DNA from 4 places in the Lelliottia sp. genome. Region 3 is predicted to be linked to each of the others. Evidence: predicted binding sites of a transcription regulator. Region 3 holds the regulator's gene; each other region holds the start of a gene.
What was found. Region 3 encodes CRP, which controls carbon source genes, mostly activating them, when cyclic AMP is high. Its sites were predicted from a motif close to ATGTGANNNNNNTCACAT; they were not measured.
Positions count from the first base shown of each region.

Region 1 (2,207 bases), on a different contig from region 3:
TTCGGTCAAAGAAATCTGCCACGGACTCGCTATGCTCGGCGATGGCTTTCAGATTCAGACGTACCAGGGTGCTGCCACCGCCGGCCAACGGCAGCGAGTTGTAGCAACTGACGACGCCAAAACCGCTTTTTGTGAAAATTCTATCATTCATTGGGCCGTTAGAAATATGCGGTTTACTGCACTCACAAATATTTTTAGCCACTTCCAAAAGCAGATCGTCCGGCGTAATTTCCGGGTCGTAAATAAAGGTGAGATTCGGCGCAACCTGCTTCAGTTCTGCATCCGCGCGTAAAATGGCGCGTGTGACAGGGGAATCTCCTGGACCGATATTGGCATGCATAAAGGCGTCTGGCAGCGTTCTGTCCAGGTAGCGCCAGAAGCGTTTTATTCTGCTTTCGATTTCTTCTTGTGTTAGAATTCTAACATAAGGTTGCAACAGTGCATCGAGGTGGCCCAGAAACACCGGCATCGATGTGACGGAAGGAACATGGTGATAAAGAATGGTCAGGAGCGAAAGCGCATCATCAAGATCTTTTGCGCCTTCGAGCTCCAGCCATTCTGACCCGTTCGCCAGAAATTTGGCGTAATCAGGCAGAACGTAGCGCGGTTTGAAAGGCGCATGGCCTTCAAACATATCGCAGATAAACCCGTCATCCAGCGCTGAGCGCGCCGCGTGAGGCAGACCGGGATAGGGCAGATTGTTTTCCGCTTCCAGCGCCAGAAAATGGCGTTTTTGCTCAGGCGTCAGTACCGGGCTTGTCACAATTTGCTGGCAACGTTGTTGCATAGCATCGAGACCGGAGGTGGACATAGTCGCTTCCTTATTATTCTGCGGATGATGGGCAGATTGTAGGAAGTCATTACGCTGAAGCTATTGATCAGAAGCGGGTGATTGCTGCTTTAGTCAGCTATTTCAGGACTGAAATTTGAAGTGGATCTCATTACAGTAATGCAAATTTGTATGCAGTTTTCATTAACTGTGATGAATGTCGAAGTGTGAGTGCGGGTGAATGTTAGAATACTCACATACCCGCAAGGTGAAAAATTATACGGCGATGCCGTTGGAGATTGTTATGACTGATTTAACCGCAAGCAGCCTGCGCGCGTTGAAACTGATGGACCTGACTACCCTGAATGATGACGACACAAATGAAAAAGTGATCGCGCTGTGTCATCAGGCGAAAACCCCAGTGGGCAACACCGCCGCTGTCTGCATTTATCCACGTTTTATCCCCATTGCACGTAAAACGCTGAACGCGCAGGGCACGCCTGATGTGCGCATCGCGACCGTGACCAACTTCCCACATGGCAATGACGATATCGAGATCGCGCTGGCAGAAACGCGCGCAGCGATTGCTTACGGCGCGGATGAAGTTGATGTGGTGTTCCCTTACCGTGCGCTGATCGCCGGTAACGAGCAGGTCGGCTTTGATCTGGTGAAAGCCTGTAAAGATGCCTGTGCGGCGGCAAACGTTCTGCTGAAAGTGATCATCGAAACCGGTGAACTGAAAGAAGAAGCGTTGATTCGTAAAGCGTCTGAAATTTCTATCAAAGCCGGTGCGGATTTCATTAAAACGTCCACCGGTAAAGTACCGGTCAACGCCACGCCAGAAAGCGCACGCATCATGATGGAAGTGATTCGTGATATGGGCGTTTCTAAAACCGTTGGTTTTAAACCTGCGGGCGGCGTGCGTACAGCCGAAGACGCGCAGCAGTTCCTGGCGATCGCTGACGATCTGTTCGGCGCAGACTGGGCCGATTCCCGTCACTACCGTTTCGGTGCTTCCAGCCTGCTCGCTAGCCTGCTGAAAGCGCTGGGTCACGGCGACGGTAAGAGCGCAAGCGCCTACTAATATCATTCCTGCGGCGATTTTTTCGCCGCATTTAACCTGATTCCTGGGGGTTACTTTGTTTCTCGCACAAGAAATTATTCGTAAAAAACGTGATGGTCATGCATTAAGTGACGAAGAGATCCGTTTCTTTATCAACGGCATTCGTGACAACACCATCTCTGAAGGGCAAATTGCCGCCCTGGCGATGACCATCTTCTTCCACGATATGTCGATGCCGGAACGTGTATCGCTGACCATGGCGATGCGGGATTCAGGTAGCGTTCTGGACTGGAAAAGCCTCAATCTTAACGGCCCGATCGTGGACAAACACTCCACGGGCGGCGTAGGCGATGTCACCTCTCTGATGCTCGGCCC
Region 1 is NZ_JAZQNX010000010.1:59,298-61,504, forward strand. Features, by position in the region: gene ACKI5T_RS08110 (YjjI family glycine radical enzyme) at 1-811, opposite strand, end outside; gene deoC (deoxyribose-phosphate aldolase) at 1,074-1,853, shown strand; gene deoA (thymidine phosphorylase) at 1,909-2,207, shown strand, end outside.
Region 1: the regulator CRP is predicted to act here: its motif matches at 925-942, upstream of deoC (deoxyribose-phosphate aldolase).

Region 2 (2,207 bases), on a different contig from region 3:
CGTTTGATGGGCTTCCTGCTGGTCTGCATGGGCGTGCAGTTTATTATCAACGGCGTGCTGGAAATTATTAAAAACTATCATTAATAAAAAGGGGTGGCTGAGGCCACCCCTTTTTTTATCCGTGATGCGGCTGCTCTTCGAGAGCCACCGGCCATTTGCGGAAGATCAGAATCGACCAGATCAATGCCGCCAGCGCGGGAATCGCCCCCAGATAACCAATCGCCGACATCGACAGATGAAGGCTGATTTGATTCCCCACCAGCGCGCCTGCGCCGATGCCGATATTGAAAATTCCTGAAAAGAGCGACATCGCCACGTCCGTGGCATCAGGCGCCAGCGCCAGCACTTTAACCTGCATGCCCAGGCCGATAATCATGATCGCCACGCCCCAGAAGATGCTCAGTATGGCCAGATGACTTTCGCTCTGCGCTGCGGGCATCAACAGCAACAGACACGCCAGGAGCAGGCCAATGGCGCTACTGACCAGCAGTGAGGCGTGTTTATTCCCGAGTTTCCCGAACAGCACGCTGCCGATAATCCCCGCGCCGCCCAGAATCAGCAGCAATACCGTGGCGAAGTTAGCGCTAAAGCCCGCGACCACCTGCACAAAGGGCTCGATGTAACTGTAAGCCGTGTAATGCGCGGTCACGACCACGACGGTCAGCAGATAAATGCTCATCAGCGCCGGGCGACGGAACAGCAGCGGCAGACTTTTCAGCGAGCCAGAATGTTCGCTCGGCAGCTTTGGCAGCAGCTTGATCAAACACAGCAGCGTAATCAGTGCACCCAGGCCAATCGCGAAGAAGGTGGTGCGCCAGCCAAAGTATTGCCCGACGATGCGGCCAATCGGCAGACCCAACACCATCGCCAGCGCCGTACCGGTCGCCAGCAGGCTGAGCGCCTGTGCGCGTTTACCGGCAGGTGCCAGACGGATGGCGAGCGAGGCAGTAATCGACCAGAAAATCGCGTGCGCAAAGGCAATACCAATGCGGCTTATCACCAGCACGTTAAAATTCCACGCCAGGAAAGAGAGCACATGGCTGGCGATAAACAGCACAAATAGACCGATCAGCAGTTTGCGGCGCTCCATCTGGCTGGTCAGCAGCATAAAAGGCAATGACATTAGTGCCACGACCCAAGCGTAAATCGTCAGCATAATGCCGACCTGCGCGGTTTCCATCTGGAAACTTTGGGCAATATCAGACAGCAGGCCAACTGGGACAAATTCAGTGGTATTAAAAATAAAAGCGGCAATGGCCAGCGTGACCACACGTAGCCACGCGACCTTGCGGGAAACCGTGTTAGTTGTCATAGGAATAAAACGTATTCGTTGCAGATAAGAAGAGAAAGCGATCTTAAAGCGTAAACTGGTTAAAAGACAATCATTATGTGACGCAGATCCCAAAATTTACGTTATCGAAATGGTAGCGCAGATCGTTGTTTTCACACAAGATGAGGGCAACACAACAAGAACAGGTGGTAAGACAATGCAGGAAATTGAATTTTATCTGGTTGATGCATTCAGCGATAAATCCTTTGGCGGTAATGCGGCGGCAGTCTGTCCGCTTGAAGAGTGGCTTCCTGATGAGACGCTGCTAAAGATGGCGCAGCAGCACAACCAGTCAGAAACGGCGTTTTTTGTTCGCACCGACGAGGGCTTTGCGCTGCGTTGGTTTACCACACAGTATGAAATTAACCTGTGCGGACATGCCACGCTCGCCGCGTCGCATGTGATTTTTGAATATCTCGATTATCCGCAGACCGAAATCGTCTTTTCAACGCGTTTTGTCGGCGATCTGACCGTCAAGCGCAACGGCGACTGGCTGACGCTGAATTTCCCGGCGTGGGAAAGCGAGACGGTGGTGAATCCGCCCGCACTGCTGTTCAGCGCGCTCGGTATTACCAGCGCAAAAGAGGTCCGCGCGGGTCGCGATTACATGGTGGTGCTAGAAAACCAGCAGCAGGTGGAGTCGTTGACGCCCGATATCGCGGCGATGATCCCGCTTGAGAAAATGGTCTGCGTGACAGCGCCTGGCGATGAATATGATTTTGTCAGCCGCTTTTTCTGCCCGGGAGAAGGGGTACCGGAAGATCCGGTCACCGGGTCAACGCACAGCATGCTGATCCCTTACTGGAGTGAAAAGCTCGGCAAAACGCAGATGACTGCTCGTCAGGTGTCTGCCCGTGGCGGCGATTTGCGCTGTGAG
Region 2 is NZ_JAZQNX010000020.1:67,445-69,651, forward strand. Features, by position in the region: gene ACKI5T_RS11725 (MarC family NAAT transporter) at 1-84, shown strand, start outside; gene ACKI5T_RS11730 (sugar transporter) at 116-1,312, opposite strand; gene ACKI5T_RS11735 (PhzF family phenazine biosynthesis protein) at 1,488-2,207, shown strand, end outside.
Region 2: the regulator CRP is predicted to act here: its motif matches at 1,388-1,405, upstream of ACKI5T_RS11730 (sugar transporter).

Region 3 (2,207 bases):
CGTGGCTGCTGGCGATGCTGCAGGGCTCGTTTATTTCGCACATAAATACGCTGGTCGTGCCGGGCGGGAAGATGGGACTGGCGATGGAGCTGATCATGATGCCGCTGGTGCAACGGCTGATGGAAGGCAAAAAGATCGAATGATCCTATTCCCTCTCCCCATGGGAGAGGGCTAAATCTCGTCAACGCTTACGCTTCAATCACTTCATACGAATGCGTGATTTTCACCGCTTTTTCCAGCATCAACGCGACCGAGCAGTACTTCTCCGCAGAAAGATCCACCGCACGGGAAACTGCGGCATCTTTCAGCGCCTTGCCGGCCACAATGAAGTGCAGATTGATGTGCGTAAACAGACGCGGCGCTTCTTCGCGACGCTCTGATGTCAGCTTCACTTCGCAATCGGTGACGTCATGACGCCCTTTTTGCAGAATCGAGACCACGTCGATGGCACTGCATCCACCCGCCGCCATCAGCACCACTTCCATCGGACTTGGCGCTTTATCGCCGGAGTTGCCATCCATCAAAATCTGGTGTCCTGAAGCGGATTCGCCGAGGAACGTTAAACCTTCAACCCATTTCACACGCGCTTGCATTTTATTCACTCCGACGTTGCATTTTTCCGGACAGATTACCCGCGCGTTACAATTCTCGCAACGGAAGACGACCTGCGTCATGCTGAAGCGAGACACCAGGAGACACGCGGCAAAAGCTATGCTAAAACACTCTGGATGGTACAGTAATACATTGACGTTACACATGTATGCAAAGGACATCAAACATTACAGGCTGCAAACATTTATGACAGCCTAATTCCCAGGTACGGGGAAGAATTCGATTGCAACCCCAGAGTCAGGATGCGATTTATGACTCTGGTGACAGCTTATAACAGAGGATAACAGCGCATGGTGCTTGGCAAACCGCAAACAGACCCGACTCTCGAATGGTTCTTGTCTCATTGCCATATTCATAAGTACCCATCGAAGAGCACGCTGATTCACCAGGGTGAAAAAGCGGAAACGTTGTATTACATCGTCAAAGGCTCGGTGGCAGTGCTTATTAAAGATGAAGAAGGAAAAGAGATGATCCTTTCTTATCTGAACCAGGGCGATTTCATCGGCGAACTGGGCCTGTTTGAAGAAGGCCAGGAACGTAGCGCCTGGGTACGTGCAAAATCGGCCTGTGAAGTGGCTGAGATCTCCTACAAAAAATTCCGTCAGTTAATTCAGGTTAACCCGGATATTCTGTTGCGCCTGTCTTCGCAGATGGCTCGCCGCCTGCAAATCACCTCCGAGAAAGTGGGTAACCTCGCCTTCCTGGATGTGACCGGTCGCATCGCGCAAACGCTGTTGAACCTGGCGAAACAGCCTGACGCTATGACTCACCCTGACGGCATGCAAATTAAAATTACCCGTCAGGAAATTGGTCAGATCGTCGGTTGCTCCCGTGAAACCGTTGGCCGTATCCTGAAAATGCTGGAAGATCAGAACCTGATCTCCGCCCACGGTAAAACTATCGTGGTTTACGGAACGCGTTAATTCCGGTCGAACGGCGTGCCACCGCAAGGTGTCACGCCGTTTTTGTCTCTGGCATCTATGTGGCGCAGGCTGATCTATCACCCGGAAGTTAACTACGCACTTCGGCAAACGCTGGTGTTATGTCTCCCCGTGGCCGTCGGTTTGATTCTGGGTCATCTGCAACACGGTCTGCTTTTTTCCCTCGTCCCTGCCTGCTGTAACATTGCCGGTCTCGATACGCCGCATAAACGCTTTTTCAAACGCCTGATTATTGGCGGATCGCTTTTTGCCGGATGTAGCCTGGCAGTACAGCTTTTGCTGGCGCGCGATATCCCCTTGCCGCTGATTTTAACCGTGCTGGCACTCACGCTCGGCGTGACGGCGGAAATCAGTTCTCTGCATGCCCGATTGCTCCCCGCTTCGCTAATTGCCTCGATTTTCACCCTCAGCCTCGCCGGGAATATGCCCGTCTGGGAACCGTTGCTGATCTACGCGTTCGGCACGCTGTGGTACGGATTATTCAACTGGTTCTGGTTTTGGATGTGGCGCGAGCAGCCTTTGCGCGAATCCTTAAGCCTGCTCTACGTTCAGCTCGCTGATTACTGCGAAGCAAAATACACCCTGCTGACGCAGCACACCGACCCGGAAAAGGCGCTGCCGCCGCTGCTGACGCGTCAGCAAAAAGTGGTCGAT
Region 3 is NZ_JAZQNX010000028.1:72,061-74,267, reverse strand. Features, by position in the region: gene ACKI5T_RS15720 (phosphoribulokinase) at 1-143, shown strand, start outside; gene ACKI5T_RS15715 (OsmC family protein) at 189-593, opposite strand; gene crp (cAMP-activated global transcriptional regulator CRP) at 903-1,535, shown strand; gene ACKI5T_RS15705 (YccS/YhfK family putative transporter) at 1,593-2,207, shown strand, end outside.

Region 4 (2,207 bases), on a different contig from region 3:
TGACGGTTTATCCGATCGGCATCGGTCAGTTAGGCGGCGATACCTTAACGCCAACGATGGTGACGACGGTGTCGGATAAACGCGCGAATCCAACCTGGACGCCGACGGCGAATATCCGTGCACGCTATAAAGCACAGGGAATTGATTTACCGGCGGTCGTTCCGGCTGGGCCAGACAACCCGATGGGCCATCATGCCATTCGTCTGGCGGCCTACGGCGGCGTCTATTTGCTGCACGGAACCAATGCTGATTTTGGGATTGGGATGCGCGTGAGCTCAGGCTGTATTCGCCTGCGCGATGGCGATATCGAAACTCTGTTCCGGGTGATTACGCCGGGGACGAAGGTCAATATTTTGAATACGCCGATTAAAGTGTCGGAAGAGCCGGGCGGAAAACGTCTGGTTGAAATCCACCAGCCGCTGTCAAAAAATATCGGTGACGATCCGCAAACGCTGCCGATTGTGTTGAACGCCGCTATGCAAACGTTCAAAGTCAGCGCCGATAGCGCGGTGATGGAAAGAGCGATGGAGATTCGCTCAGGAATGCCGGTGGATGTGACGCCACATCCCGGCATGACTCAGCAATCGCTTTAAAGAGCGGACAAAAAAAGGCCCCACAGTGATGCGGGGCCTTTTTTATTGCAGTGGCAAATATGAGGGTTTCACCAGGCTTATTTATAAATAACAGCGGTACCGTGCAGGGTATTCGGGCCAGTCACTGACGTGATGCGGAAAGATTTCGCACCCATTTCTTCTGCTTTTTGCGCCAGTTGGTCTTCCAGTGAACCCAGGTTGGTCCCTGCGTTAGCAGAAATAGTGCCCACTTTTTGCTGGTCAACTGGAGTCGATTGCACTTCAACGGCCGCGAAGCTAGCGAAAGAGAGTGAGCTTAAGAAAGCAGCAGCGATCAGGGTTTTTACGTTTTTCATAATGAGTAGCCTTTAGCAGATGATTAGGAGGTCGTAAGTTAATTACTTAACGATCGATAGGTAAATGATAGATGTGATCTACATCACACGTCAACAGTATTTTATAATGATCGTTAAATTAATTTAAAATCTCATATTAATCATATTCATATGATTAATTTATTTTTATCAAATCAGTGCTGGTCGCCACTGCCTATTATTTTTATAATGGTCATTCAATAAACCAACCGAGGTACAACGGCTATGACAACCGACATCACGAGTTGTGCTAAAAAAAGCCGTGGCCGACCGAAGGTGTTCGACAGGGATGCGGCGCTTGATAAGGCCATGACACTTTTCTGGCAGCACGGCTATGAAGCCACGTCTTTATCCGATCTGGTCGAAGCCACTGGCGCGAAAGCCCCTACGCTGTACGCAGAATTTACGAATAAAGAAGGTCTGTTCCGTGCGGTGCTGGAGCGCTATATCACCCGTTTTGCGGCCAAACATGAGGCACAGCTTTTCTGCGAAGAAAAGACGGTTGAACAGGCTTTAGAGGATTATTTCGCAACGGTGGCCGCATGCTTCACCAGCAAAGATACGCCAGCGGGTTGTTTTATGATAAACACTTCCGCCACGCTCGCGGCCTCGTCGAAAGAGATCGCCAATACCGTGAAGTCACGCCATGCCATGCAAGAAGAGACGCTGGGTGCGTTTTTACGCCAACGTCAGGCGCGGGGCGAGATCCCCGCGCATTGCGATACGACAGAATTAACTCAGTTCCTGAGCTGTATTCTGCAGGGAATGTCGATCAGCGCACGTGAAGGCGCGGACATTGAAAAGCTGCAAAAAATCACTCACACCACGTTGCGGCTCTGGCCTGAGCTGCTCAAAAGCTGAATATATCGTCAGAAACCAGATTTGGCCTGTTGAACAATAGGTCAAATCTATCTCCAAAAACGCCTCGTTTGCTACGCTTAAAGAGTGATTATTGTGCGGCTAATGATTAGCGGCCATTAAATGGAGAGTCGTTCACGTCATGAAGACGCTAATAACCGTAGCTTTACCCTTTCCCGGCCGATGCGGCGGCACATTATTTTTGTCGATGACAAAGGCGCTTTCTGACTGTACACATGCGGAAGGAAAATAAAGATGATTTTGCTATTACCATTATTCAAAGTGCTAATAGTAATTACATTGTTATTTGGTCTGTGGATTGTATGCGGTGGATCAGTGCTGTTTGCATTTATCTCAGTGCTGATTACAGGATTTTTGCTTCTGCGCCAGCATCATGAATTTG
Region 4 is NZ_JAZQNX010000008.1:552,847-555,053, reverse strand. Features, by position in the region: gene ACKI5T_RS07455 (L,D-transpeptidase family protein) at 1-593, shown strand, start outside; gene bhsA (multiple stress resistance protein BhsA) at 671-928, opposite strand; gene comR (TetR family copper-responsive transcriptional repressor ComR) at 1,172-1,807, shown strand.
Region 4: the regulator CRP is predicted to act here: its motif matches at 1,000-1,017, upstream of bhsA (multiple stress resistance protein BhsA).